DNA from 3 places in the Devosia litorisediminis genome. Region 1 is predicted to be linked to each of the others. Evidence: predicted binding sites of a transcription regulator. Region 1 holds the regulator's gene; each other region holds the start of a gene.
The links. The regulator LexA, encoded in region 1, represses DNA repair genes until DNA is damaged. The targets are predictions, from matches to a motif close to TGTTCNNNNTGTGTTCNG.
Positions count from the first base shown of each region.

Region 2: the regulator LexA is predicted to act here: its motif matches at 8,171-8,188, upstream of KD146_RS14695 (DNA recombination protein RmuC).
Region 3: the regulator LexA is predicted to act here: its motif matches at 4,231-4,248, upstream of ruvC (crossover junction endodeoxyribonuclease RuvC).

Region 1 is NZ_JAGXTP010000001.1:1,472,736-1,482,715, reverse strand. It holds gene KD146_RS07135 (NADH:ubiquinone oxidoreductase subunit NDUFA12) at 740-1,123, shown strand; gene KD146_RS07130 (DUF2155 domain-containing protein) at 1,161-1,565, shown strand; gene KD146_RS07125 (GyrI-like domain-containing protein) at 1,673-2,176, shown strand; gene KD146_RS07120 (YybH family protein) at 2,232-2,606, opposite strand; gene lexA (transcriptional repressor LexA) at 2,606-3,319, opposite strand; gene KD146_RS07110 (molybdopterin molybdotransferase MoeA) at 3,427-4,629, opposite strand; gene moaC (cyclic pyranopterin monophosphate synthase MoaC) at 4,626-5,102, opposite strand; gene trpC (indole-3-glycerol phosphate synthase TrpC) at 5,102-5,914, opposite strand; gene trpD (anthranilate phosphoribosyltransferase) at 5,911-6,933, opposite strand; gene KD146_RS07090 (anthranilate synthase component II) at 6,930-7,529, opposite strand; gene trpE (anthranilate synthase component I) at 7,630-9,138, opposite strand; gene KD146_RS07080 (peptidylprolyl isomerase) at 9,176-9,980, opposite strand, start outside.
Region 2 is NZ_JAGXTP010000002.1:376,074-386,053, forward strand. It holds gene KD146_RS14640 (c-type cytochrome) at 1-713, opposite strand, end outside; gene KD146_RS14645 (prephenate dehydratase) at 974-1,801, shown strand; gene KD146_RS14650 (hypothetical protein) at 1,803-2,039, opposite strand; gene dapD (2,3,4,5-tetrahydropyridine-2,6-dicarboxylate N-succinyltransferase) at 2,153-2,995, shown strand; gene KD146_RS14660 (DUF805 domain-containing protein) at 3,086-3,550, shown strand; gene dapE (succinyl-diaminopimelate desuccinylase) at 3,574-4,734, shown strand; gene KD146_RS14670 (hypothetical protein) at 4,731-5,264, shown strand; gene KD146_RS14675 (hypothetical protein) at 5,281-5,853, shown strand; gene truA (tRNA pseudouridine(38-40) synthase TruA) at 5,850-6,587, opposite strand; gene fmt (methionyl-tRNA formyltransferase) at 6,590-7,510, opposite strand; gene def (peptide deformylase) at 7,559-8,074, opposite strand; gene KD146_RS14695 (DNA recombination protein RmuC) at 8,213-9,640, shown strand; gene KD146_RS14700 (hypothetical protein) at 9,717-9,980, shown strand, end outside.
Region 3 is NZ_JAGXTP010000001.1:177,766-187,745, reverse strand. It holds gene KD146_RS00930 (hypothetical protein) at 1-252, opposite strand, end outside; gene tolR (protein TolR) at 257-700, opposite strand; gene tolQ (protein TolQ) at 702-1,403, opposite strand; gene ybgC (tol-pal system-associated acyl-CoA thioesterase) at 1,639-2,037, opposite strand; gene ruvB (Holliday junction branch migration DNA helicase RuvB) at 2,034-3,071, opposite strand; gene ruvA (Holliday junction branch migration protein RuvA) at 3,068-3,685, opposite strand; gene ruvC (crossover junction endodeoxyribonuclease RuvC) at 3,682-4,188, opposite strand; gene KD146_RS00895 (GGDEF domain-containing protein) at 4,354-5,103, shown strand; gene KD146_RS00890 (GGDEF domain-containing protein) at 5,206-5,988, shown strand; gene KD146_RS00885 (YebC/PmpR family DNA-binding transcriptional regulator) at 6,042-6,788, opposite strand; gene KD146_RS00880 (alanine/glycine:cation symporter family protein) at 6,896-8,305, opposite strand; gene KD146_RS00875 (TIGR00282 family metallophosphoesterase) at 8,527-9,345, opposite strand; gene KD146_RS00870 (5-formyltetrahydrofolate cyclo-ligase) at 9,342-9,929, opposite strand; RNA gene ssrS (6S RNA) at 9,957-9,980, opposite strand, start outside.

The DNA.
Region 1 (9,980 bases):
GAGCCGAAAAACCCGGCTTCTCACCCAAATCTGTTTTGACGCGTCACCAACCGAGCCCGTGGCCGGGCTCGAAAAACTTGCCTGTGCCCCTGTATGGCGCCGGTCTGATGCCAGTGCTTTGAGCAGGGGTCTTGAGCCGACGACATGGTGTGTTGTCGGCCTGTCCAAAACATCTGCCGATTCAAACGATGCGTCAACGCAAGAAATCACAAGGTCTAGTGGTTGGAGGGGTGGTTCAGACAACCACTAGTAGGCTCATTATGTGGATAGTGGGGACAAACTGCAAGGAAAACGCGGACTTGGCCGCCCCCTTTTATGCAGGCTGGAGCGTCACGTGAACGGCGCATATGTGAGCCGAACAAGCCCCGCTAAAGTGCCGAGATTCCACGGCTAAATTCACCGCCAGGCGCGTGTTTACAATGGGCTAACCATGCCACCAACGCCGTCGAATCAAACCGTCACAAAGCTGTCAAGCGCAGAAAAATTACGCGAAATCCACAATGCGCCCACTACCAGTGCTTGTGGTGATCTGCCTGTGACCCACTACCAGATGCTGTGTGCAGGGCAGGGTGGCGCTCACTGCAAAGCTGGCCCCGATGCCCCTCCTATAGAAGGGTGAGCGGGGCGCGAAAACAGCGCGCGAAAAACCCGCCAAACACTAGGCTGATCTGACCACGCATGTTACACCCGGCGCACTCGCAGCTATCGACGGCGGAATCGACAATTGGCTAAATCCGGTATCAAGCAGTTCCTGAGCGAAATCTTCTCCTGGTGGGGTGGTCAGACCTGGGGCACCCGTCTGTGGATCTGGCGCTTCGGCGACTATGTCGGCAGCGACGAATTCGGCAATCGCTATTTCCAGGATCGTAAGGCTGATCGGCGTTATGTGACCTATGCCGGCCCCGCTGACGCCTCGACCATTGGTCAGGGCTGGCACGGCTGGATGCACTATCGCACCGACATCGTGCCAACCAAGGCCAACTATGTCGCCAAGAGCTGGGAGCTGCCCCATCAGCAGAACCTGACCGGCACGGCAGCCGCCTATCGTCCCGATGGCAGCCTGCTCAACAAGGGCGAACGCCCCCGCGTGACCGGTGACTACGACGCCTGGTCGCCAGAATAAGGACGGCGCCTTGCGCCACCTCAAAACTCTTGCCCGCATGATGATGACCCTGGCGCCGCTCGCGGCGCTGGGCGTCTTTGGCGTTGCAGCGCCCGTATCGGCCCAGCCCATTGCCAATCCGGTGGCGACCTTTGCCGGGCTCGACAAGATCACCGGCCGCATCACCCGCTTCGACGTCTATATCGATGAAACCGTGCTGTTCGGCGCGCTCGAGATCACCCCGCGCGCCTGCTACAATCGCGCTGCCACCGAGACCCAGCGGACATCGGCCTTTCTCGAAGTCGATCAGCGCAGCCTGACCGGCACATCCAAGCGCATCTTTACCGGCTGGATGTTCGCCGACAGCCCGGCGCTCAACGCCGTCGATCACGCAGTCTATGATGTGTGGCTGATCGAGTGCCGCACCAGCACCGACGTACCGCCGCCCGACGCGCGCGACTGATTCTCTCAATGGTACTGGCCCGCTGACGCGCGCCATTCTAATGTCACCAGCATTGATGCAGGCGGGCAGAACTGCGCGACTGCATGATATTGCGGGAGGAGCGCCTTATGCTGACTGTTCCACGTTTCCAGGACCTGCCGGTCCAGACCTACGCCTATATCAGCTTTACCGTATCAATGGCCGAAATGGCGCAGCCCGCAAATGAGGGCTTTCCGGCGCTATTTTCCTGGCTCTCCGCCAATGGCATCACGCCGACCGGCGCGCCATTCTACAAATACAACCGCATCGATATGGCCAGAACGCTTGAAGTGGAAGCAGGGGTCCCGGTGGACCGCGCGGCAGCGGGTGACGACACCGTAAAATTCTCGCAACTACCGGCGGGGCATTACGTCTGGACCACCCATACCGGCCCCTATGACGATCTCTATGATGCCACAGCCATGCTGATCGGCTGGGCCAAGGAGCGGGGCATTGAATGGGATAGCGCAACCCAGTCCGACGGTCATCACTTTGCCTGTCGTCTGGAAATCTACGAGACCGACCCGGAGCAGGAACCTGATCCTGACAAGTGGGTCACCACATTGCGGATCAAGACCACCGGTCCGGCCTGAACGCCAATACCGGCATTGATCGCCCGTCACTCCCGAAGTCACGCACCGCGCGCCGCTAGGCCAAGGCGCTCAGATGCTCGTGAACGATGACCCAGCCATGCAAGCGCCGCTCGACAATGCAGGTGCCGCGACCGGCGCCAGATTGAACATCTCCGTTCACAACCGCCGTGTAGCAAAACAGATAGCGACAGGCCGCGATATCCTGACCTTTTACGATCCAGATCAGGTCTTCCAGCCAGTAGCGCTCGTCAACCAGCCGTGCCCATGTGGCTTCAAAGGCATCGCGTATCGCTGCAATGCCAAGATGAGATCCATCATTGAACCAGAAACTGGCATCCTGGGCGATCAAGGGCGCGACGACCGCGAAGCGATGCGTGTTGATCGCCTCGCCATAGGCCGCGATCAACGCTTCGGGCGTCGCCGCCCCCATCAATATTTACGCAGCAACCCGACAAGCCGGCCCTGAACCTTGACCCGGTCAGGCGGAAAAATGCGGGTCTCATAAGCCGGGTTGGCGGCTTCAAGTGCCACCGTATTGCCCTTGCGGCGCAAGCGCTTGAGCGTCGCTTCCTCATCATCCACCAGCGCCACGATGATCTCGCCGGTGCTGGCTGCATCCTGCTTTTTGATCAATACCGTGTCGCCATCAAAAATGCCGGCATCGATCATCGAGTCACCGCGCACTTCCAGTGCGTAATGCTCGCCGCTGCCCAGCATTTCGGGCGGCACCATAATGGTGTGGGAATGGCTCTGAATGGCCTCGATCGGCGTACCCGCTGCAATTCGACCCATCACCGGGATCGAAATCGAGCGCACGCCATCATCATCGGCGGCGACACGCGATGGCGGGCTCGCCACCTTGCCAAGATTGCCTTCGATCACCGATGGTTCAAAGCGGGCCTTACGGCCGCCAAGCGACGGGTTCATCGAATCCGGCAGCTTAACGACTTCCAGCGCCCGGGCCCGATTGGGCAGGCGGCGGATGAAACCGCGCTCTTCCAGCGCGGTGATCAGCCGGTGAATGCCCGACTTGGACGCCAGATCGAGGGCATCCTTCATCTCGTCGAACGAAGGCGGAATGCCGCTTTCCTTCATCCGTTCATGGATGAACATCAACAGCTCGTGTTGTTTGCGCGTCAGCATAGGCCCCTCGGGGTGAGAATCGGAACATAGACAGAACGACTATATGTGTTCCAGTTATGTTCTGCAATATGCTCGACGATTTTCCTGCAACTGGGGCGGCCCGAAACCTAGAAGGCGTCGACCACAATGGTTTCGACCAGCGTGCCCGCCGCCTGTCCAGGGGCCTGTTCGGGCTGCACAATCAACAGGTCAGCCAGCGCCATGGATGAAGTGTGCCCACTATCGGTCTGGGAAATTGGCAGCGCCACCGGACCATTGGGAGTCTGCTGCAACTGTGCCCGCATGAAATGCCGCCGCGCCGTATTGGCTGGGGTCGCGGCAGCCAGTGGCAGGTGCCAGGGCGTCTGCGGCGTCAGGCCCAGCCAGTGTCGCAGCGCCGGTTTGATGAAAACAATCGCCGTGACCATCGCCGAAACCGGATTGCCCGGCAGGCCGAATACCAGCGTCTTGCCGATCGTGCCGAACATCAGCGGCTTGCCCGGGCGCATATTGATGCGCCAGAAATCCAGCGTCACGCCCAGTTCAACGAGAATTTCCTGCACGATATCGTGGTCGCCAACGCTGGCGCCGCCGGTCGTGATCAGCACGTCCGGTGCATCGGCCAGAATGGCGCTGAGCTTGTCGCGCAGGGCTTCCCGGTCATCGCGGGCAATGCCGTGATCGGTCATGGTATGGGCATAGGGGGCCAGCATGGGCGCCAGCCCGAAGCTGTTGGAAGCAATGATCTGGTCAGGCCCCAGCGCCGCGCCGGGCAGGGCGAGTTCATCACCCGTCGCCAGCAGCGCAATACGCGGCCGTCGCGCCACGGTCAGCGTCGGGGTATTGGCTGCCGCGGCCACGGCAATCTGCATCGGGGTCAGTCGGACGCCAGCCTCGATCAGCGTCTGGCCTGTGGTGAAGTCATTGCCCAGGGCCCGGATATTGCGCCCCGGCAAGGGCTCGATGCTGAACGACACCTGATCGCCGTCGAGCAGGGCCTGTTCCTGCATGATGACGGCATCGGCCCCTTCGGGCACCGGCGCACCGGTAAAAATCCTGACCGCTTCTTGCGAGCCCAGACGTCCGGCATAACTGGCCCCGGCCTGGGAGGTCCCCACGACCTTGAGGCTGTGACCTTCCATGATGTCAGCGGCCCCGACGGCATAGCCATCCATGGCGCTGGCATTGAAGGGCGGCTGGTCATGGCGGGCCTTGACCGGTTCGAGCAAGACCCGACCCGCCGCCGCATCCAGCGACACGGTTTCGCCGACCGGCGTCGGCACGCGCTTGAGAATGGCCGCAATGGCCTCTTCAACGGGGAGCAGGCTCATGCGCGCACGAAATCCCCGGACTTGCCGCCCGATTTTTCCATCAGGCAGATATCGGTCACCACCATGGCGCGATCAATCGCCTTGGCCATGTCATACAATGTCAGCGCCGCCGTGGAGGCAGCCACCAATGCTTCCATCTCGACCCCGGTCTGGCCGGTAGTTTCAGCCGTCGCCACAATCAGGATGGCATCTTCGCCATGTTCGGCAATCTCCACGCTGACCTTGGTCAGCGGGATGGGGTGGCACAACGGGATCAGCTCAGCGGTCTTTTTGGCCGCCATGATACCGGCAATCCGCGCTACCGCCAGCGCATCACCCTTTTTGAGGCTGCCGCCCATAATGGTGGCAATCGTCTGCGGCTGCCCGACAATACGGGCCTGTGCCACGGCGCGCCGCCGTGTTGCGGGCTTGCCGGCAATATCGACAATATGGGCTTCGCCCCGGGCATTGAGATGGGTGAGCCCGTCGGCCATCAGGGCGCAGCCTGCGCGGCGCCATGCAATAGCGCTCTGGTTGCCGCGGTCACATCGTCCTGGCGCATCAGGCTCTCGCCAACCAGAAAGCTGCCGATACCGGCTTCATGGTCGAGCTTGAGCAGGTGTTCGTGATTGACGATGCCGCTTTCGCTGACCAGTAGCGTCCCCTTGGGCACGCCAACGGCCAGATTAACCGAAGTTTCCAGCGTCGTCTCGAAGGTGCGCAGATTGCGATTGTTGATGCCGATGAACTCGGCGCCCAGCGCCACGGCCCGATCAAGCTCAAGCTGGTCATGTACTTCCACCAGCGCATCCATCTTCCACTCTTCGGCGGCATCGAGCAGGTAGCGAGCCACGTCATCGCCCACGGCGGCCAGAATGATCAGAATGCAGTCCGCGCCCCAGGCGCGCGCCTCCGCCACCTGATAGGTCTCGAACAGAAAATCCTTGCGCAGCACGGGCAGTTTGACCGCCGCGCGGGCTTCCTTGAGAAAGCGCGGCGAGCCCTGAAAGCTGGGCCGGTCAGTCAGCACGGACAGGCACGCGGCGCCGGCTGCTTCATAAGCCAGGGCGATTTCGGTCGGGTTGAAGTTCTCCCGGATCAGGCCCTTTGACGGACTGGCCTTCTTCACTTCGGCGATCAGCGCATATTCATCCTTGGCCCGCTTGGCCTTGATCGCCTTGATAAAGCCGCGCGTCGGCGCCTGATCATGTGCCTGCGCCACCACTTCGGCCCAGGGCCGCATGGATTTGGCAGCGGCGATTTCCTCGCGCTTATAGGCTTCGATCTGTTTGAGAATATCGGTCATGCATCGCGTCCATTCGATACCGCCACCAGGCGGGTCAGTGTGTCCTTGGCCTTGCCGCTGTCAATCAGCTCGGCCGCCGCCGCTGCGCCTTCGCGCAGATCGGCCACCTTGTCGGCCACAATCAGCGCCGCGCCGGCATTGAGCAGCACGATATCGCGATAGGCGCCGCTCTGCCCGTCAAACAGGGCGTGGATGGCCTGGGCATTGTATTCGGGATCGCCACCCAGCAGATCCTTGGGATCGTGCTGTTTCAGGCCGGCCTGTTCCGGGCTCACTTCAAAGCTGCGCAGATCGCCATTGGCAATCTGGGCGACAAAGCTGGGGCCCGTCACCGTGATCTCGTCCAGCCCGTCGCTGCCATGCACCACCCAGGCCTTGATGGCGCGGTTGGCCAATAGCGCCGCGGCGACAGGCTCGACCCATTCGCGCGCGTAAACGCCCAGCATGTAACGGCGCACACCGGCCGGGTTGGACTGCGGACCGAGCAGGTTGAACATGGTGCGCACGCCCATTTCGGCGCGCGATGGCCCCACATGGCGCATCGCCGGATGGTGACTGGGCGCGAACATGAAGCCGATGCCGGCCTGGTTGATGCAGCGCGAAATGCCAGAGGGCTCCAGGTCAAGTTTAACGCCCAGCGCTTCGAGCGCCTGCGACGAACCCGATTTGGACGACAGCGCGCGATTGCCATGCTTGGCCACTGGCACACCGGCTGCAGCCACCACGATGGCAGCGGCGGTCGAAATGTTCAGCGTGCCCATGCCGTCGCCGCCCGTGCCGACAATGTCGATGGCATCGGCGGGCGCCTCGACGGGCACCATCTGCTCGCGCAGGATCGACACCGCCGCGGCGATTTCGCCAACGGTCTCGCCCTTGATCCGCATGCCCATCAAAAAGGCGCCGATCTGGCTTGGTGTGGCCTCGCCAGCCATGATCACGCGCATCACATCGCGCATCTCTTCGCCCGTCAGGTTTTTGCGCTCGGCAATCTGGCTCAGTGCGGTCTTGATATCCATCACGCGGCCCTCTTCTGGTTGAAGTCGCGGGCGATGTTCAGGAAGTTCTGCAGCAAGGCATGACCATTTTCCGAGGCAATGCTCTCCGGATGGAACTGCACCCCATGAACGGGCAACGTCTTGTGTTGCATGCCCATGATCAGGCCATCCTCGGTGGTCGCGGTGACCTCGAGCACATCGGGCAGGGTTTCCGGCCGCACCGTCAGCGAGTGATAGCGCGTAGCCTCAAACCCCGCATTGAGCCCGCGGAACAGGCCCTTGCCGGTATGATTGATTTTTGAGGTCTTGCCATGCACCAGATGCGGCGCGCGGATCACCTCTCCACCCATGGCCTGTCCAATGGCTTGATGCCCCAGACAGACACCCAGCATCGGAATTTCGGCCTGGAAGCGCTCGATCACGGCCAGACAGATGCCGGCCTCATTGGGCGTGCAGGGGCCTGGCGACAGCACAATGGCGTCGGGCGCCTGTGCGGCGATGTCTTCAAGGGTAATCTTGTCGTTACGGACCACCGAAACATCGGCGCCCAGTTCGCCCAGAAAATGGACGAGATTGTAGGTAAAGCTGTCGTAATTATCGATGACGAGAGTGCGGGTCATGGTCTGGTTCCTGGCAGGTTTTTGTCAACTTCCGGCGGCCCCATCGGGCGCCACGGTCAGAAGCCGCCCCGCCATCGCTGCCTGTCAAATACCTGCCGCATCATTGTCCGATCCTTGCCTCGCCAGCATAGCGTAGCGCTTCCTCTGCCGCGCTGAAAAGGGCCCGCGCCTTGTTTTCGCATTCCATCTGCTCAAGCGCTGGCTGGCTATCGGCAACAATACCGGCGCCCGACTGCACATGCAGCTTGCCATCTTTCAGGATCGCCGTGCGCAGCACGATACAGGTGTCCATGGTGCCATCGGCTCCAAAATAGCCCACGCAGCCGCCATAGATACCGCGCCTGGATTTCTCCAGCTCGTCAATGATCTCCATCGCGCGCACCTTGGGCGCCCCCGATACCGTACCCGCCGGAAAGCCCGCCGACAGGGCGTCAACGAAATCGTATTGCGGGTCGAGCTCGCCCACCACATTGGAGACGATGTGCATGACGTGCGAATAGTATTCGAGGAAGAACTTGTCGGTGACCTTGACCGTGCCGATCTTGGCCACGCGCCCCACATCATTGCGGCCCAGATCAAGCAGCATCAGATGCTCGGCCAGCTCCTTGGGGTCGCTCATCAGCTCGGCCGCCATCTCCGCGTCCTTGCTCGGCGTCGCGCCACGCTTGCGCGTCCCCGCGATCGGGCGAATGGTGACCTCGCCATCCTGCACCCGGACCAGAATTTCCGGGCTCGATCCGGCGACAGCGAAATCGCCGAAATCCAGGAAATACATATAGGGGCTGGGATTGGTCCGACGCAGGGCGCGATACAGCGCTGTGGGCGGCAGGTTGAAGTCGGCCGAAAAACGCTGGCTCAACACCACCTGAAAGATATCGCCGGCCGTGATGTATTCCTTGGCCCGCGCCACCATGGCAAAATACTCATCGCGACTGGTATTGCTGGTGACCGCAATGCTTTCCAGATCGGGCAGGGCAGGGGTGGCGGGCATGGCCCGGCCCAGCCGCGCAATCGCGTCATCGATCCGCGCCTGGGCCGCTTCATGAGCCTGACGGGCCGAAACACCGTCACGCACATAGACCGGCGCGGTCAGATAGAGCTCATCCTTGAGCGTGTCGAAGATCGCCAGCAGCGATGGGCGCATCAACACAGCTTCAGGCGTCTGCAGATGGTCTGGATTGCTGTCGGGCAGCACTTCCATATAGCGCACCATCTCATAGCCCAGATAACCATAGACGCCGGCCGACTGCGGCGGCAATCCCTTGGGCATGTCGATCTGGCTGCCTGCAACCAGCTCGCGCAAGGCGTCGAGGGGCAGCGCATCAACCGGCTCAAAGCTGGTCTCGTCGAGCTGCGCGCTCCGGTTGATCGTGGCCGCCCCGGCCTCAACCTTGAGGATCACATCGGGCTGTGTACCAATGATCGAGTAACGTCCGCGCACGGCCGCGTCCTGCACGGATTCCAGCAGGAACGTGTTCTTGCGGCCCTCGGCGAGCTTGAGATAGGTGCCAATCGGCGTTTCGAGGTCGGCCACGATGCGCCGCCAGACGATCTGCGATTTCCCGGCATTGTATTGCTCAGAGAAGCGCTGAAAATCGTCGTCGCCCATCGTGATATTGTCCAGTTTCGAGTTGATCCGGCCTGATTTACAGGCCGGAAGTGAGAGCCAGTGTCTGCTGCAGGGCCTGCTGATTGATCCGCAGGCCGGCATCATCACGGATGGCTGTGACGAAGTCGCCATAGATGCCGATACGCGCCTCGTTCTCAAGGCTTGCCTGGGCACCGGGGTCGAGCGGGCCTTCGGCAGGGGTCGCAGCGACCACCTGGAACACGATATGCTCGCCCGACTGGTTCAGCGCCGAACCATGATGCTCGGCACCGCCGGCAAAGGCTGCGGCGGCCACCACGCTGTCGACGCTGCCATCGGCAGCACCAAATCGCGTAAACGGCGAGCTCAGCTGAGGGAACACATTGTAGCTGGCCGCAACATCGGCAAGCGGCGTCCCGGCATCAAGCTTGGCCACGGCATCAGCACGGGCCGCCAACAGGGCATCATTGGTGCGCTGCGCGGTCACGGCAGCGGCGACCGCATCACGGACTTCATCCAGTGTCTGGTCCCGCGCCGGCTCAATCGCCGTCAGGTCGAAGTAGAGGTTGCCACTGCCAGCCAGTGGAATGGCCGCTGTCAGTTGACCTTCCTCGGCCTTGAAGATGGCCTGGCTGATACGCCCGGCGTCTTCACTGGCAAGATCCGGCAGGATGTTCAACTCGGTACCGCTGGCGGTCACATCAGCCTGATAGAGATGAAGGCCAAAGCGATCCGCAATTTCGGTCAGCGGACGGAACGCTGCGCGCAACTCTTCCACCTGATCCTGCACATCGGCGATCTCGTTGCGGGCCTGGGTACGCGCCAGACCCTGTGCAATCTGCTCGCTGACTTCATCCAGGCTC
Region 2 (9,980 bases), on a different contig from region 1:
TCGGTCGCAGTGGTTTCTGGCGTCTCAATCACCGCTGCCGGAGCAGGCGCTGGCGCCTCTGCGGCAGGTGCGGCTTCAGCTGGAGCCGCCGCGGGGGCGTCATGACCAGCTTCGCCGGTTGCGGCGTGATCGTCAGCAGCAGGTGCCGCTTCGGCTTCAACGGCAACTGGCTCAGGGAAGGCCACGGGCGTCCCCGACAATGTCTGCAGATAGGCCAGGATATTGGCGCGCTCTTCTGGCGTGCGAATGCCAGCAAAATTCATCTTGGTGCCCGGTGCATACTCGCTGGGCTTGGTCAGGAATGCGTTGAGGTTCTCGTAGCTCCACACATCGCCAGCGGCATTGTGGGCCAGCAGCGCGTCGGAATAGGCAAACCCATCGACGCTGCCTTCAAGCCGGCCGACCACATCATAAAGATGCGGACCCTGCTTGTTGGGCTCACCCTCGCCGAAATTGTGGCACGACTGGCACTTCTTGACCGAGTTGGCGCCCTTGGAGGCGTCAGCACTGGCCAGCAACACGCCAAGCGGCACTTCTGGTTCAGCTTCGGCCTGCGCGCCGCCATGCGTTGCCTCAGGCTCAGGCAAGGCATAGCCCGGCCCGTTGTCTTCGATCGGATGATAGATGGCCTCGGCGACAAAGCCGGCACCCATGACGAACAACAGCGTGCCCAGCACGGCGCCCATGATCTTGTTTAGCTCGAACGAATCCATTTGGTCTCTCTGCCAGTCCATCCCCTGCGGACGATAGTCGTACCCGTCTCAAATTTCGATAGTCCCATAGGGAAATCGCCTCAACGGAGGGGCACGACGCGGGCGGAAGATAGTCGCAAGGCTGGCAAGGTGCAACCATGCAAACCCGCTCTGCGACAATTCCCCACCGCTGGCATGTCCGCGATGGCGGTCGGGCGCGAATTGACTCCGCTCCCCCTCGGGTCCAAAAGCCTTTGCGCCAACAGCAATTGGACCCGCAGATGACCAAGAAGATCGCTTTTCAAGGTGAGCCCGGCGCATTCAGCCACGCCGCCGCCAATAATCTTTTTCCCGGTGAGGATGCGGTTGGCTGCGTCACCTTCGAGGAGACCATCAACGCGGTACAGTCCGGCAAGGCCGATTTTGCAGTCGTACCGGTCGAAAATTCGCTCTATGGCCGCATCACCGACATTCACCACTTACTGCCCGAAAGCGGGCTGCACATTATTGGTGACCACTATTTGCGGGTCGAGATGACCTTGCTGGGTGTGCCTGGCGCCACGCTGGACGACATCAAGGCCGTGCAATCACTCTCTGTCGCGCTGGGCCAGTGCCGTAAATTCATCACCGAGCACGGTCTGCGCACCATCAATGCGGTCGATACCGCCGGCTCAGCCCGCGAAATCGCCCAAAAGGGCGATAAATCGGTAGCGGCCATTGCTTCGCGTTTTGCAGGTGAGACCTATGGGCTGGATGTGCTTGCTTCCAATATCGAGGACGCCGACCACAATACCACGCGTTTTCTGGTTCTCTCGCGCGACGAAAAGCATGCGCCCCAGGGTGGCAACGTCAAGACCACGTTCGTATTCCGGGTCCGCAACGTGCCCGCCGCGCTCTACAAGGCCATGGGCGGTTTTGCCACCAATGGCATCAATATGACCAAGCTCGAAAGCTATATGGTCGGCGGCGCGTTTACCGCGACCCAGTTCTATGCCGACATTGAAGGACACCCAGACGATCAGGGCGTCATTCATGCCTTCGAGGAACTGGGCTTCTTCACCGACTATTTTCGTATTCTGGGCGTCTATCCCGCCGCCAGCGGCGAATAGCTCAGCCGTCCATCAGGCCCGGTGGCAGCGAGCCAATGCGCAGGATGACGCGCGGCTCATCATAGGCGTCGGTCTCGATGTCGACTTCTTGCGAAAACACCAGAACGCCTGCGCGCATGGGCGCCAGCCGTTCCGCCGTGGCAATGGCCTTTTCTTCGCTCTTGGCTTGTTGCACCGGGTCTGCGATCAGTTTTTTGCCGTTCAGTTTAAAGGCTTGCACGAGATACATCGTCGCCATGGCGCTCTCCAGAGGTTGGTGTGGGCCTATCACCTCGTCGCGCCATTCCCTAGCCAATTGACACCCCTTGCTGTCTCGCTATGGTCCGCGCGCCATATTCTGAGGAACCAGCCATGTCTTATACCGATCTCGCCAAGACCATTGATGACGCCTTTGAGGCGCGCGCCTCGATCGGTTTCGACACCAAGGGTCCCGTTCGCGAGGCCGTGGTCGAGGCCCTCAACCTGCTCGACAGCGGCAAGGCGCGGGTCGCCGAAAAGATTGATGGCAGCTGGCAGGTCAATCAATGGCTCAAAAAGGCCGTGCTGCTCTCCTTCCGCCTCAACGACAACAAGCTGATCGAAGGTGCCCCCGGTGGCTCGTCCTTCTGGGACAAGGTGCCCACAAAGTTCGAAGGCTGGGGGGAAAGCCAGTTCCGTGAGGCCGGTTTCCGCGCCGTGCCTGGGGCTATCGTCCGGCATTCTGCCCACATCTCCCGCAACGTCATCTTGATGCCCAGCTTCGTCAATTTGGGCGCCTATGTTGGTGAAGGCACCATGGTCGACACCTGGGTGACAGTCGGCTCCTGCGCCCAAATCGGCAAGAACGTGCACATTTCGGGCGGCGTCGGCATTGGCGGCGTGCTTGAGCCGCTGCAGGCCGGCCCGGTCATCATTGAAGACAACTGCTTTATTGGCGCCCGTTCCGAGGTTGTTGAAGGTGTCGTCGTCGGCGAAGGCGCGGTCATCTCCATGGGTGTGTTTATTGGCGCGTCAACCAAGATCATCGACCGCGCCACGGGCGAAATCCATATTGGCAAGGTGCCGCCCTATTCGGTGGTGGTTTCCGGTTCGCTCCCCGGCAAGCCGCTGCCCAATGGCGAGCCTGGCCCAAGCCTTTACTGCGCGGTGATCGTCAAGACGGTCGACGCCCAGACCCGCTCCAAGACCGGCATCAACGACTTGCTGCGCGACTAGACCCGTTCTGGTGCAAACTGCACGAGTCGCCTAACATGCGGCATGTCGGAGATTTCGGCATGCCGCGTGCTGATTTTTTGAGGGAAAATCATGGACACTCTCGTGCCACTTCTGACCACGACCGAAGGGCGTATCTCCCGCAAGACCTGGTGGTTTGGGGTGATGATCCTGCTGATCGCCAGCATTCTGCTCAATATCGTCCTGCGGACATTGGGGCTGAATGATGCTTGGGGACAGTTGGTCGCCTACGTGATCATGTTCGTGCCAAACTGGTCGCTGGGCATCAAGCGCCGCCACGACCGGGACAGCGGCGCCAAGGACTTCAAGATATTCATGGGGCTTTCGGGTGTGCTCGCGCTGGTACAGGCTCTGGGGATCGGCATGAGTAGTAGCGATGTCGCTGGTACGACGATGTCGACGCCGAGCTTTCCGCTGGCGATCGTCTTCTTCGCGGCCGCAATCTACGGCCTCTATATTATCATTCAGCTGGGCTTTCTGCGCGGAACGACTGGCAGCAACACATACGGCCCTGATCCGCTCGACGGCGCGGCCTGAACCAACAAGAACGGGATTACCTGGTGACCAAAAGCGTAGCGGATGATCCTGTTCGACTTCTCAAGGATCTGATTGCGTGTCCCTCGGTCACCCCCACCGAAGCCGGGGCGCTCGATCTGCTCGAGATCACGCTCAAATCCATTGGCTTTGAAGTCACTCGGCTGGTCTTTGAAGGCGATGGCTCCTATCCGGTAGATAATCTGTTTGCTACCCGCGGCACGGGGGGGCGCCGTCTGCTGTTCGCCGGACACACCGACGTCGTGCCCCCCGGCGATCTGGCCAACTGGACCGCCGACCCCTTCACCCCGCGCGAAGCTGACGGCAAGCTCTATGGTCGCGGTGCAGCAGACATGAAGTCGGGTGTTGCTGCCTTTGTTGCCGCTGCTGCAGCCATGCCTGCCGATGCCGGCACCATCATGCTCGCCATCACCAATGATGAGGAAGCCGACGCCATTAACGGCACCGACAAGCTGATGAAATGGGCCGAGCAGAACCAGCACCACTTCGACTTCGCTATTGTGGGCGAGCCCAGTTCTGCTGCAACCCTGGGTGACAGCATCAAGATTGGCCGCCGCGGTTCATTGTCCGGGGTCATCACCGTAGCGGGCATACAGGGCCATGTGGCCTATCCCGACAAGGCCAACAATCCCATGCCGGCGCTGGCGCGCGTGGTCACGGCCCTAGACACGACCATCGACACCGGCACCGAGCATTTTCCAGCGACCAATCTCGAAGTCACCTCGATTGACGTCGGCAATGCCATTTCCAATGTCATTCCGGCCGCCGGTACCATTCGCTTCAACATCCGCTATAATGACCTGTGGACGCCAGACACGCTGACGGATTGGGTGCGCTGTCGCATCGCCAGCATAGATCCAGCTGGCGCCAGTATCAGCTTTGAACTGGCTGGCACGCCCTCGCGCTCCTTCCTGTCGCCCCTCAGTGACGATGTGCAAACCCTCTCGGCAACCATTGCGGCCATCACGGGCCAGCCACCGGCGCTCTCGACGGGCGGTGGCACCTCTGACGCCCGTTTCATCGCCCAATATGGGCCAGTGGTGGAATGCGGTCTTGTCGGTCCCTCCATGCACAAAGCGGACGAACACATCGCCCTGAGCGACCTCACGGGGCTGACGAATATCTATCGCCGTTTCATGCTTGGCTTTTTTGGAGTGGTGTCATGAAAATCTGGTCGGTCCTGAGCGACGCGACAAGAGGTTGGCAGATGATCATCAGCGGCCAGCCCGGCTGGCGCGATCGCTTCACTCTGAGTGGTGCCGGCCTGGCGACGGCGCTGTGCGTCTTTGCCTTTTTCGCTTTTCTGGCTGTGGCACTCGCTTCGATTAGCATCGGCATGCCCGCAACGTTCGGCGTACTCGCCGCCATGGTCATTCTGGCCCTGCCGGTCATTTCGCTGCTGGTGACGCTGGTCACCACCCGCAATATCCTCAAGAGCGAAGCGCCCATGTTGCCGGTGCTGGTGCCCGGCATCTACGCCATGACTGGTTTCCTGCTGATCGAGGGCCTGCTGGCCATGATCGGCGGTCCCGTCGTCATGATGGCATGGTTCGCGCTGGGATTTCTGCTATATCGTCTTGCCCGTCAGGCATGCGATTGGAGCCTCGGTACTGCGGCCGGCTTTGCTGTTTTGACGGTCCTGCTTCTTGTGGCGATGCGTTATGCGCTCTACATGCTGTCCAACGCCCCCCTCTGACCGATCGAGACGCGCCTTGGCCCAATCGACCCCGACCTTCTTCGACGAACTGATTGCCGCCGCCCAGGGCAGCTTTGCCCTGCTTACCGGAGATCGCAAGGCGCCGACCTATTTTGACTTCGGCCAGCGTGGTCTGGTCAGTAGCTTTATCGCCTTTCTGATTGCCGGTGCCATGTCGGCCTATGGCCCGCGACTGCTCGGCTTCTCCATGGAGTCGGGTGCAGCGTCGACAGGGCTGTTCATGAGCGCCATGCTCTATGTGCTGCAGGCTGGTGCTGGCTGGCTGGTGCTGCGCCAGTTCGGTCGGCTCGACGGTTTTGTGCCCTATATCGTGACCTTTAACTGGATCAACCTGTTCGCCTCGGTGATCACCCTGATCCTGCTCATGGTCGGGGCCGGTCAGTTCGCCACCATTCTGGTGGGCGTGGCCGCACTGGTCGTGGAGGTCAATATTGCCCGCCTGATCGTCACCTTGGCGCCACTGCAGATCGTGATCTTCATCGTGGCCAAGCTGATCATCCAGGCAGTGGCCATGGGACTGATCATCGCCATGGTCGCCCCCGACATCTTCATGCCGGCGGTCAGCTAGTAGTCGACTTGCGTCAGGTATAGTCCGGCTGATGGCGCCATCGCGCGGCACGCGCTGCGGTCTCTGGCGTCAAGCGCCGCCCGGAAATCGGCTGGCGTCCATTTGCCCTCGCCCACCAGCTTGAGACAACCTACCATCGAACGCACCTGATGGTGCAGGAAGCTGCGCGCGCTGGCATTGATGACGATATGATCGTCCTCGCGCCGCGCATGCAGCACGTCCAGCGTCTTCATCGGCGACTTGGACTGACATTCCGATGACCGGAAGGTGGTAAAATCATGATGCCCCAGAATCAGCTGGGCGGCCTGATCCATGATCTCGGCATTCAGTGGCTTGTGCACATGCCACACATGATTGCGCTCCAGGATCGCTGGCGTACGGCGATTGAGGATGCGGTACTCATAGTGGCGCGCAGTTGCAGAGAACCGCGCCTCGAACGTCTCGTCTACTCGCTCGGCGGCGATGATCCCAACCGGGTTGGGTCGCATGAGATGGTTCAGCCCTTCGCGGACCTGGAACGGGTCCCATTCTCGGGTCAAATCGATATGAGCCACCTGGCCCAGCGCATGCACACCCGCATCGGTGCGACCTGCGGCCTGCAGCGTGAGCGTCTCGCCGGTCATCCTGAAAATGGCATCTTCCAGCGTCTGCTGCACACTCGGCTGCGTCTTCTGCCGCTGCCAGCCGGAATACGGCGTGCCGTCATATTCGATGGTGAGCTTGAAGCGGGGCATGCCTAGCGGACAGCAGCCGGCAGCGTACCCGCACCACGCAGGAAGGTGGCGGCATCCATTGCGCCCTTACCCTCGCGCTGCATCTGAGTCAGCCGCACCGCACCGTCACCACAGGCGATTGTCAGGTCGCCCAACAGGGTTCCGGGAGCACCGGTGCCCTCACCCAGGCTGGATCGCAGTGCCTTGACCCGCACCGACTTGCCACCTAGGTCGATTTCGAACCAGGCGCCAGGAAAGGGTGACAGCCCCCGAATGTGATTATGGACGTCCGCGGCGGGTCGCGACCAGTCGATGCGGCTCTCGGCCTTTTCGATCTTTTTGGCGTAGGTGGTGCCTTCTTCAGGCTGTGGCGTGAACTCCAGGCTATCGCGCTCCAGCGCGGCAAAGGCCCGCCCCATCAGATCGGCACCAACCCGCATCATGGTGTCGTGCAGTTCGCCTGCCGTCATGTCGGGGGCGATGGCGATGACTTCGCCCGGACCGACCGGGCCCGTATCGAGCCCTTCTTCCATCTGCATCACCTGCACGCCGGTCTGGCTGTCGCCGGCCATGATCGCGCGCTGGATCGGTGCCGCGCCACGCCAGCGTGGCAGCAGCGAACCATGCAGGTTCAGGCACCCCAGGCGGGGCGCATCAAGCACGGGCTTGGGCAGCAGCAGGCCATAGGCGACCACAACCGCAACATCGGCATCATGGCTGGCAAAGATGATCTGCTCGGCCTCGCCCTTGAGTGAGCGTGGTGTGAACACGGGAATGCCGAAACCTTCGGCCGCCATGTGGACAGGCGATTTGCGCTCTTCCTGTCCCCGGCCAGCCGGCTTGGGCGCGCGGGTATAGACCGCCACCACTTCGTGACCGCTGGAAACAAGTTCTGTCAGGGTCGGCACGGAAAAATCGGGCGTACCCATGAAGACGACACGCATTGTCCGACCTTCCTTGATGGCCTGGCCCACACTGGGGCCGGCGCAATTCTAGCCAGCGGCGCGCTTGGCAGCCTTGTCGAATTTCTTGATGACCCGGTCGCGCTTGAGGCGGCTGAGATAGTCGATATAGAGCACGCCATCGAGGTGATCGAGTTCGTGCTGAATGCACACGGCCAGCTTGCCCTCGGCTTCCTTGGTGACTTCCTTGCCCTCAAGATCGGTGTACTTCACCACCACATCATTGGGACGCTCGACTTCGTAATACAGTTCGGGGATCGACAGGCAGCCCTCTTCGGTCACCTGCATCTGCTCGCCGAAATGGGTGATTTCGGGATTGATCATCACCAGCGGCTCGGGTTTCTCATCTTCCCCAGCCAGATCCATTACCACGATACGCTTCATCACCCCGATCTGCGGCGCAGCCAGACCGATACCGGGCGCGTCATACATGGTTTCAAGCATGTCGGCGGCCAGGGTCTTGATCTCCTCATCGACCTCGATGATCGGATCGGTGACAGCACGCAGGCGCGCATCGGGAATGACGAGAATGGGGCGAATGGCCATGATGAAGGTCCGGCAATAAGGGAAGTGCCTCTCGATATGGTATTTTCGCGCGTGAGGTCAACTCTTGTGGCAGTCGCGATGGCGTCATCGGCGCATTGGAACATTATGGGAACGCCTCGAATCGGCTAGACTCAACGCATGGACACACTGCTTTTTACACTCGGCGACTGGCCGGTCACTTACCTCACCGCGGCAATTCTGGGCGGGGTGCTACTCGTTCTGGTGCTGGCCGCTATTGTGGTGGGCGCCATGCGCGCCAGCGCCGCGCGCGCCGAAGCGGCTGCCCAGCAGGCGTCCGAGCAGTTGCGCAGCAATTTCCTGGCTCAGATTACCGAGCGCGACAGCCGCATTCAGGAACTGGACCATCAGCTCGCCCAGGAGCGAGAGCGCGGCGAAGAACTGCTCGACATCGAACGTGAGAAGGGGTCGTCGCTGCTCTCGGAAGTCTCGGGCCTGCGCGCCCGCATGGCTGAGCAGGTCAAGCAGGCCGAAGAGAACCACAAGCGCTTCCTTGAGGCGCGCCAGCACATGACCGATGAGTTCAAGGCCATTGCCGGCGAAGTGCTCAAAAGCCATGGCGAGACATTTTCCAAGCAGAACCGTGAGCAGGTCGACGTGCTGCTCAAGCCGCTCAACGAGAAAATCGTCGAGTTTCAGGGTGAGTTGCTGCGCGACCGCGCCACCATGGGCGAACAGATCCGCGCTTTGGCAGCCAGCAATCTGCAGATCACCACCGAAGCGCAGAACCTGACCCGGGCGCTAAAGGGTAATTCCCAGACTCAGGGTGCCTGGGGCGAAATGATCCTCTCGACCATTCTGGAAGGCTCAGGCCTGCGCGAAGGCGAAGAGTTCATCACCCAGGCCAGCCACACGGGCGAGGACGGTGCTCGAGTGCGCACTGACGTTGAAGTGCTGATGCCCAATAATGACCGTCTGGTCATCGACTCCAAGGTGTCGCTCACCGCCTTTGAGGCCTACGTCAATTGCGAGGATGACGCCAAGAACCAGTATCTGCAGGCCCACATTGTCTCGATCCGCAGCCACATCAAGACGCTGGGCGGCAAGGAATATCAACGCCACGCCCGTAGCAGCCTCGATTACGTGATGATGTTCGTGCCCATCGAATCGGCGCTGGCCACCGCTATTCAGGCCGATACCAAGCTGGTCGAATATGGCATGAGTCAGGGCGTGATGCTGACCACACCCACCACGCTGATGACCGTGCTGCGCACAGTGCGCAATGTCTGGGACATCGAAAAGCGTCACCGCAATGCCGAAGAGATCGCCAGCCGTGCCGGTGCGCTCTACGACAAGGTGGCTGGGTTCCTGAGCACCATGGACAAGCTCGATGGTCATCTGGGAAAGGCTCGGTCAAGCTTCGACGACGCCAAGAAGCAGCTGTCCTCAGGCAATGGCAATGTGGTGCGTCAGGTCGAAATGCTGCGTGAACTCGGCGCCAAGTCCAACCGGGCCATTCCGCCTGACTGGGATGGCGGTGATGGCGATCAGAGCGATCCTGAACCGACGTTGCGGCTGGTGGTCGACGATCCGGGCGACTTGGCCTGATCACGATTGCTCTGTCGGTCGAACCAGTTTCGCACCGTCGCGTTCCTCCCCGCAAAACCAATTGCAGGAGGCCGTCTTGGCGCAACATATCGATCACCCCGGCACATTGCTGCCGCAGGACACCAATTTCGACAACGCCGATCAGCCCGGCATCGCACAGCCCTATAGTCAGAGCGAGGTCGAAGACCTGCTCTATGGCGCAGACCGTCCGGCCAGCGAGCGTCTGGCGCGGCTGCGGGAACTGCGCGACGAAAGCGCCGCACGTGAGAGCGGCGACTGGGGCGAGGAAGACCCGGCGGCTCTGCTCGATGAGGTGGACCGCGCCATTGAGGAGCTGAGC
Region 3 (9,980 bases), 1.3 Mb from region 1:
CTGCTCGGTATTGCCCGTAGGCTGGGCAATCTCGGCGGGCGTATCATCTTCAACGATTGATGGCGTCTGGGTATCGACAATCGTGCTGTCGAGCTGGCCAGCGCGAATATTGGAGTATTCCTCCACCGGCACCAGATCGACCGAGATCGACTCTACCGCCGGCATCAATGGCTCTGCCAGACCCAGATTGATCAGGCCGATGGTCAGCACAACGATGTGGGCGATGATCGATGCGGTTACGCCGATGCGCACTGGACTAGCCCGGTTCCCGCTCGGTGATCAGACCGATCTTGGTATAGCCTGCCGCCGACAGAATGCCCATTACGCGCATCACCGAGCCGTAGTCAGCCGTGGTATCGCCGCGCAGGAAGATCCGGTCTTCCGGGCTGGTGTTCATTCCGGTCAATGTATTGATCAGTTCGGCCTCGGCAACCGCATTCTCGTCGACATAGATCACCCCCTCCGGCGTCACTGCGACGGTGACCGGCTGGGTCTGACTGGGCATTTCATTGGCCGCCGTCTGCGGCAGGTCAATGGGAACGCCAGCCGTCATCATTGGCGCTGCCACCATGAAGATGATCAGCAGAACCAGCATCACGTCCACCATGGGCGTAATATTGATTTCGCTCATCACCGCTTTCTTGCGGCCGCGACGGCGGCGTCCGCCGCCCCCGCCACTGGTTGCTGCGCCCATGCCCATGCTAGTGGCTCCGCGCTTCGAGCTGACGGCTGAGAATGGTCGAGAACTCGTCGGCAAAGCCTTCCAGGCGCCCCACCATCTTGGATGAGTCGGAACTCAGCTTGTTGTAGGCGATAACCGCCGGGATAGCCGCGACCAGACCAATGGCGGTCGCAAACAGAGCCTCGGCGATCGGCCCGGCGACCACAGCCAGATTGGTGCTTGAAGACGCAGCAATGGCGGTAAAGGCATTCATGATGCCCCACACGGTGCCGAACAGACCGATAAATGGTCCGGCCGAACCGATAGTGGCTAGAAAGCCCAGCCGTTTTTCCAGGTTTTCGCTCTCGCGGGCAATGGCGACATCGAGCACCTTGTCCAGGCGCTGCTGCATGCCCACAAAGCTCGCCGCATTCTGCTCGTGGCTGCGCTTCCACTCCTTCATCGCGGCGACAAACACCGCGCCCATGCCGCCCGATGGCTTCTCGGACTGCATCTGATAGAGCTCTTCAAGCGACTGACCCGACCAGAATGTCCGCTCAAAGCGGTTCATCTCGGCATTGGTGCGGCGATAGATGATGGTCTTGTCGATGATGATCGCCCAGCACCAGATCGAGGCACCCAGCAATCCCAGCATCACCGACTTGACGATCCAGTCGGCAGCCCAGAACAAGCCCCATATGGAAAAATCGGTGTGCGGCACAGCGGCACCCACAGCGTCCATGGCTTCCATGTAGTGATCCTTTTTGGCCCGGTTCACGCACCCGACCCTCTGCCATCAGGCGATGGGGTCGAAATCTGTCAAAATTAAGAGAAATGCCCGGAAACCGGACCGTTGTGGATAGGCAGCCGGGCATAAGCTCGCTTTGCCGCAATTATGGTCAAGGATTGGTTAACAAAGCGATTCGGCGCGCAACAAGCACCGAGATGTGATCAGCCATTCCGCCGGGGCGAAGCGCCTAGCTTTCCGGAGTCACCAGCGCGCGCACCGCAGCCGGCATGCGAGCAGGTCCACCCGTTGTCTTGATCGCCACTACCATCACGCTGGCCCGCGTCAGTACGGTGTCCGCGCGCATGATGGTCTGGGTCAGCATGAGTCGTGCGCCGGTGGCGGAGGCAACAGCGGTCGTCACCGTCAGTAGATCGTCGATATGGGCCGCGCCGTCGAACTGGATATCCATCGAGCGGACTGCAAATGCCACGCCCTGCGCTGCCAGTTCGGAATGATGGATACCTGCATCACGCAGAAACTCAGTGCGGCCGCGCTCGAAGAATTTCAAATAGGCCGCATGATAGACATTGCCCGAAAAATCGGTGTCCTCGTAGTAGATACGGACCGGGAAGCGATGCACGCTCACGCCTCGGGCTCCTCAAACAGGCTGGACTGCATGCCAACAAATCCCTGCGGCACAACCTTGCCCAGATGCTGGAAAGCAGCGCCTGTCAGCATGCGGCCACGCGGGGTGCGCTGAATGAACCCTTGCTGCAGCAGATAGGGCTCAACGATTTCTTCAATGGCGTCACGGGGCTCACTCAATGCAGCGGCAATGGTCTCAATGCCCACCGGGCCACCATCATAGAAATCAGCAATCGTGGTCAGATAGCGCCGATCGAGCTGATCGAGCCCGCGCGCATCCACATCAAGCCGCAGCAACGCCTTGTCCGCGATGGCTCGGGTAATCTCGCCCGATCCGTCCACCAGCGCGAAATCGGTCACCCGGCGCAGCAGCCGCCCGGCAATGCGCGGTGTTCCGCGCGACCGGCGGGCAATCTCCATGGCCCCATCAGGCGCCATGGGCATGTCCAGCAAACGCGCGCCGCGCGTTACGATCTGCACCAGTTCCTCAGGCGTATAGAAATTGAGCCGCACCGGGATGCCGAAACGGTCACGCAGCGGCGTGGTCAGCAGCCCGGCACGTGTCGTTGCCCCGACCAGCGTGAACTTGGCCAGATCAATCCGCACCGAGCGGGCAGCCGGACCTTCGCCGATGATCAGATCGAGCTGAAAATCCTCCATCGCGGGATAGAGCACTTCCTCAATCGCCGGGTTGAGCCGGTGGATCTCGTCGATGAACAGCACGTCGCGTTCTTCGAGATTGGTCAGCAGGGCGGCCAGATCGCCAGCCTTGGCAATCACCGGGCCCGACGTCGCGCGAAAGCCAACGCCCAATTCCTTGGAAATGATCTGCGCCAGCGTCGTCTTGCCCAGACCGGGCGGGCCGACAAACAACACATGGTCCAGCGCTGCGCCACGCTGTTTGGCCGCCTGGATGAAGACTTCGAGATTGGCACGCGCTGCAGCCTGACCGACAAACTCGGAAAAGCCCGAGGGACGCAGCGACACATCAAGATTGTCGTCGCGCCCGGCGGCTGGAGAGGTCAGATCAGTCAACTACTCAGCTCCCGCAATCCTAGCCGGATCAGTTTCTCGGTGGGGATACCCTCCCCCTCACGCGCCACGATTCGGGCCAGCGCGGCCGATGCCTGCGCGCTCGAATAACCCAGATTGGTCAGCGCCGAAACCGCATCCGAAATCGCGCCCGGCGCAACACCATCACCCAGCGCGGCCTGCAGCCCCAGCGTGCCCGCATCAATACCGGCGCCGGTGGGCACCTTGCCCTTGAGTTCGGTCAACAGGCGCACCGCCAGCTTGGGACCCACACCATTGGCGCGGCCAATCATCGCCTTGTCCTGCAGCGCAATGGCGCTCGACAGTTCTGATGGCGACAGCACCGACAGGATCGACAGCGCCACCCGGGCACCCACGCCCTGAACAGTCGACAGCAGATTGAACCAGGCCTTCTCGCTCTCGGTTGCAAAACCATAGAGCCGGATCATGTCCTCGCGCACGATGGTCTCGATGAAAACCACGCCAGCTTCCCCGACACACGGCAGGGCCTGCAGCGTGCGGCTCGAGCAATATGCCTCGTAACAAACCCCACCACAGTCGATCAGCACATGGTCATCGCCAAAGCTGTCGATCAGTCCCTTGAGCTTGCCGATCATGCCATTGCCCTCAATCGCTGGTTGGCCACCCGGTGATGGGCGTGACAGATCGCAATCGCAAGCGCATCAGCCGCATCGGGCCCTTTGAAATCGGCCGTCGGCATCAAGGTCCTGACCATCAATTCTACCTGCCCCTTGGCAGCATGACCGGTCCCGACCACCGACTTCTTGACCAGATTGGCGGCATACTCGGCTACCGGCAAGCCGCGTGCTGCCGGGGTCAGCAATGCCACCCCCCGCGCCTGCCCGAGAATCAGAGCCGAGCGCACCCCGGCATTGACGAAGGTTTCTTCTACGGCAGCTTCTGCGGGCACATAGCGGTCCATGACCGCGCCCAACCCGGAAAACAACACCGCAAGCCGTTCGGCCAGCGAACCGTCGACCGGTGGCGTCACCGTTCCTGCGCCAACAAAGGTCAGCCGACTGCCCTGACTTTCGATCACGCCCCAGCCGCAGCGGCGCAGGCCCGGATCGATGCCGATGATTCGTGTGGATAAGCTCATGGGGTATCCTTAATCACAGGCGCCAATCCTACCAAGTTCAATGTGAACAAAATGGCAACGGCGACGGTGGATAACCTCCATCTGGCTAAAATTTTATCGATCCCGCCAACACATTCTTCAAGATGCCCCCCTAGCGTTCCGACCAAGGGATGCAGGGATCAATAAATGACCGGACTAAACACCGAGCTGCCGATAAAATCGTGGCGCCGGATCAAGCGTATTGCGGGCAGTGCAACCGCCGTCTCCGTGGCACTTTCGGTCATTTTGACCAATGTGATCATGGAGACCTTTTCAGCAGGCACGAGCCTGGCCGGACTGCTCGTGGCCATCACCATGCCCATCATCCTGGGTGGCCCCCTGGTATTTGTGCTGACACTGCGTCACGAGCAGCTGCGCCAGGCCAATCTGCAGCTCCAGGCACTGCTCTCGACCGATTGGTTAACCGGGTGCCGCTCGCGCGGCGCTTTTACCCATCAGGTGGCCGACTATCTCGACGCCCCCGCAAACGCTGGCGGCGCTCTGCTCGTCATCGATGCGGACAACTTCAAGACCGTCAACGACCGTTTCGGGCATGACGTCGGCGATCAGGCCCTGCGCCAGATCGCCGATGCGCTTCATGCCGCCACGGCCAACACCGCCGCCATCATTGGCCGCTTGGGTGGCGAGGAATTTGGCATCTTCCTGCCCGGCACCGATGCTGTCGCAGCCGACCGGGTTGCACAGCGCGTGCGCAGTGCCGTCGCGGCCATCGCTTTTTCACCAGCCGGTACCAAATGGCCACTCTCAGTTTCGATTGGAGGCGCTATCTACTCCGCCAGAACACAGTTTTCCGTACTTTACCGTCATGCCGATCAACGCCTCTACCAGGCCAAGAACTCCGGCCGTGATTGCGTAGCGATGATGCAGGCCGCATGACCCAAACCGGCCAACATCTCTGATCGAGGTGAACCACCAGACTTCGTCCTATTTACATCCGCCCGCGCTCAGTTGCGCCGTTCGCAAGCCGGAGATTGTCCGATGTTACCTTCCAAGACTTTGACTGCCCTGCAGAGCTGGTCCAGCGTTGGCCGGTGGACCCTGTTCGGTACTCTGTCGTGTATGCTGGTGTCGGTCGCCTTCAACACGCTGATGTTTGGTGATTTGGGCCCCACCGCCCTGCAGCGCTCGATTTTCAGCGCCACCGTGCTCCCCGCCCTGCTGGGCATTCCGCTGTTTTTGTTTCTGGGCATGCGCGTACGGGGATTGGCTTTGAGCAATATGCGGCTGGGTCTGGTCGCCCGCACCGACAGCCTGACTTCATGCCTCAATCGCGGCGCCTTCACCGCCCGGGTCACCATATTGCTGGCCCAGCGTGAGACCACCGCCACCGGCGCACTGCTAATGATCGACGCTGACAATTTCAAGGCGATCAACGATCTGTTCGGCCACGACAATGGCGATCAGGCTCTGGCCATCATCGCCCGCTCGATCCGCTCTGTGCTGCGCACTGGCGATCTGGTGGGTCGCATGGGTGGGGAGGAATTTGCCGTCTATCTGCCGGACCTGGATTATTCTCAAACCGAGGCCATTGCCGAGCGCATTCGCCGCTCGGTCAATCTCGCCGTCTTCAACCCGGACGGGCGCCAACGCACGCTCTCGGTCAGTATTGGTGGTGCAGTCTTTGAAGGGCGCGCCAGTTTCGCTGAACTGTTCCGCATTGCCGATCAACGCCTCTACAAGGCCAAGCAGACGGGCCGCAACCGGTCGACCGTGGTCAACGTCGCCGACCTGCCCATCCCCAGCCTGCCCTGCAGCGCATAGAAAAAGGGCGGCACCCTTGGCACCGCCCCCAAATCCTGTTGGCCTGCTGCCGACTATACCTCGAGCTTGGCCATGTCCTCGTCGCTCATCTCGAAGTTCGAATAGACGTTCTGCACATCATCATCTTCTTCCAGGGTCGCGATCAGTTTCATCAGCGTAGCGCCCTTGTCCGCGTCGATCGGCGTGTTGGTCTGCGGCTTCCACACGGCCTTGACCGATTCAGCCTCGCCCAATGCAGCTTCGAGCGCCGCTGCAACATCCACCATCGCTTCAAAAGTCGTGGTGATATAGTGGCCATCCTCGCTGCTCTCGACGTCATCGGCGCCCGCCTCGATGGCCGCTTCCATGATGGCGTCTTCGGTGCCGGCGCTGGCCGGATAGACAATCTCGCCAACCTTGTCGAACATGAAGCCGACAGAGTTGGTTTCCCCCATTGCGCCGCCATTCTTGGAGAAATAGGAGCGGACATTGGAGGCAGTGCGATTGCGATTGTCAGTCAGCGTCTCAACGATGAGCGCAACACCGCCCGGACCATAGCCCTCATAGCGGATCTCTTCGAAGTTCTCGCCGTCCGAGCCGATTGCCTTCTTGATGGCGCGGTCGATATTGTCCTTGGGCATGGACTGGGCACGGGCATTGGTGACGGCCAGTCGAAGGCGGGAATTGAACGCCGGGTCAGGCATGCCCATTTTCGCTGCAACGGTGATTTCGCGCGCGAGCTTTGAGAAAATCTTCGAGCGAACCGCGTCGCTCTTGCCCTTGCGGTGCATCACATTTTTGGCGTGGGAATGGCCGGCCATTCGATAAACCCCGGATCGTCTAAGAGAAAAATTCGCCCGCTTATAGAATCCGGTGCGGCAAAAGAAAAGGCACGAGGCGGGGTCGGCGCCAACCGACCCCGCACTGTTCAGGCGTCGCGGGTCCAGATCGTCTCATCGATCCGCCCCGCCAGTTCGGGATAGTCAGCCGCATGGAAGCTGGGCTCAAGGCCCGCCTTGCGCTGTTTGGCGTAGTCCTTGGTCAACTTGGCGACCGTGCCCGACAGCATGACAATGGCGATCAGATTGACCGTCGCCATCAGACCCATCGAGGCGTCCGCCGCATTGAACACGGTGGCGACGCTTTCATACGCGCCCCACACCACCATGGCCAGAACGCCCAGCCGCAATGCCGTGATCCATGGCTTGCTGCTCAGCTTGAGGAAGGTCATGGCGTTTTCGGCATAGGAGTAATTGCCGATGATCGAGGTGAACGCGAAGAACAGGATCGCAATGGCGATGAAGTACTGTCCGGCGCCCCCGATATGTACGGTCATCGCCGCCTGTGTCAGTGGCGTTCCGGTCAGTTCGCCACCGGGCACCATCACGCCAGAGAGCAGGATCATCAGGCCAGTGGCTGTGCAGATCAGCAACGTATCGATGAACACACCGAGCGCCTGCACAAAGCCCTGCGATGAGGGATGGTGTGGATTGGGCGTGGCGACGGCCGCGATATTGGGCGCTGAGCCCATGCCGGCCTCATTGGAGAACAGCCCACGCTTGATGCCGTTGAGCATCGCGCCGGCAATGCCACCCGTGGCGGCTCCAAAGCCAAACGCATTCTCGACGATCATCACCAGCAGACCGGGGACCTCCCCGATATGGCTGAACACCACGAACAGCGCCACGGCCAGATAGATCACCGCCATGAACGGCACCAGCAACTCGGCAACTCGAGCGATCTGCTTGATGCCGCCAAAGATCACCACCGCCGTCAGCGCCGCAACGGCAATACCGACCCAGATCTTTTCAAAGCCGAAGGCGCCCTGGAAAGCATCGGCAATCGAATTGGCCTGCACGGCGTTGAACACCAGCCCGAAGGCGATGATCAGGCAGACCGAGAAAATGCCACCCGCCCAGGGCGCTCCCAGACCGCGCGCAATGTAGAAGGCCGGGCCACCGCGATAGTCGCCGTCCTGATTTCGGGTCTTGTAAAGTTGCGCCAGCGTGGACTCCGCATAGGCGGTCGCCATGCCGACCAGCGCCACCATCCACATCCAGAACAGCGCGCCTGGACCGCCCAGATAAAGCGCCACCGCCACGCCCGCCAGATTACCGGTGCCGACGCGTGAGGCAAGGCTGGTGCACAGCGCCTGGAAAGGGGTGATGCCGGATTTGTCGTTCTTTTTGGAGCCCAGAACCGATTTGAACATTTCCGGGAATTGCAGAAATTGCACAAAACCTAGCCGGACCGTGAAAAACAACCCGACGGCCAGCAAACCGTAAATGAGGACATAGCCCCAGAAGATATCGTTGAGAAAATTGATAATCGGATCCATGCAGCCCGTGCTCCATAAGCAGTTGGTTTCAACTGTTTCGGGCGTGCTGTGGCGGCCGGGAGGACACGCAAATGGATAATGGCCCCAAGCGATCACCCAATTGTCATTGGGCACTCACAATACTGGCATGTGCAACACAAATGATCGGGTTGTGCATAACTTGCACCACCTATCGAGGCATTAGCCCGCAAAGTGCGGCCCGACGTTCCACCAGCTAGACGCTAGTCAAAGCGTGGTTCAGCCTGGGCCAGTGTACCACCGATACGCAGCGGTTGGACCGTCTTGACCAGCCCCGAGCGCGGGTCGGTCTCGATAACCACGCCACAAAGCGTGGCCTCGCCTTCCGATGGCGAGAACCGGCCATTGGGAATGCCGGTCAGAAACCGGTTGAGCGGCTCATCGGTATCGGTACCGATAATGGAATCGAAATCCCCGCACATCCCCGCATCGGCCATCAAGGCTGTGCCCCCCTTGAGCACGCGGTGATCAGCAGTGGGAATATGGGTATGGGTGCCCACAACCAGACTGACCTTGCCGTCGAGGAAATGTCCCATGGCCTGAATTTCTGACGTCGCTTCGGTATGGAAATCCACCACGATCGCATCGGCCTGTTCGCCCAGCGGGCACGCCGCAACAGCAGCTTCCACTGCCCGGAACGGATCATCTGCGGGGCCCATGAATACCCGACCCAGCGCATTGACCACCAGCACGCGATGACCATTGCGGCCCTCAACGAACATGGCGCCACGACCAGGCGTGCCCGGCGGCATGTTGATCGGCCGGATCAGCGTATCTTCACGCTCGATATAGGAAATGGTTTCGCGCTGGTCGAACGCATGGTCACCCAATGTCACCACATCCGCTCCCGCCTGGCGGATCGCGTTGAAATGGCTTTCGGTCAGACCCTTGCCGTGGCTGGCATTCTCGCCATTGACGATAACGAAGTCCAGGCCATAGGTCTCGATGAGGCCGGGCAGGCGATCATTGACCGCGTCGCGGCCCGAACGGCCCATCACATCGCCCAGAAACAAAAGTCTCATGCGTTGTCGCCAAAATGGCGCACGCCGGCTTCGGTGATGATGGCATCCAGCGGCACGTCGTGGCTGTCGCGCGGAATGCTGTCCAGTTCCTGCGCCGCAAAGGCCAGACCGATCAGCTTGGGCGACTTTTTCATATGTGCCAGGGTGCGGTCATAATAGCCGCCTCCATAGCCCAGCCTCGTTCCCTGACTGTCAAAGCCCAGTAATGGCATGATGATGACATCGGGTTCGGTCTGCGGTGCCAGCTCTGACGGCGCCAGCGTGCCAAAGCCCGCTTCGTAAAGTGAGGCGCCCTGCTCCCAGACGCGCAATTCGAGAGGTTGCTCGGGCCCAAGCACCACCGGCAGCACCACGGTCTGGTTGCTGTCCATCAACCGGACCAGAATGGGCTGACAGTCCAACTCGTCGCGAATGCGCCAATAGGCCGCCACCACATCGGCGACCTGCAAGTCGATCTCGTTGAAAAACAGATCAGCCACAGTGGCAGCCGCATCGGCGCGCTGTGCTGGCGATAGCCCTGCGCGCGCCGCGTGTGCCTCAAGCCGCAGGGCGGCCTTGGCGTTTTCGATATTCTCGTCAACCATGCGCCGCGCCGTAGCCTATTCTAGAATTCAGGTGCCACCCTGGCCGTGGGA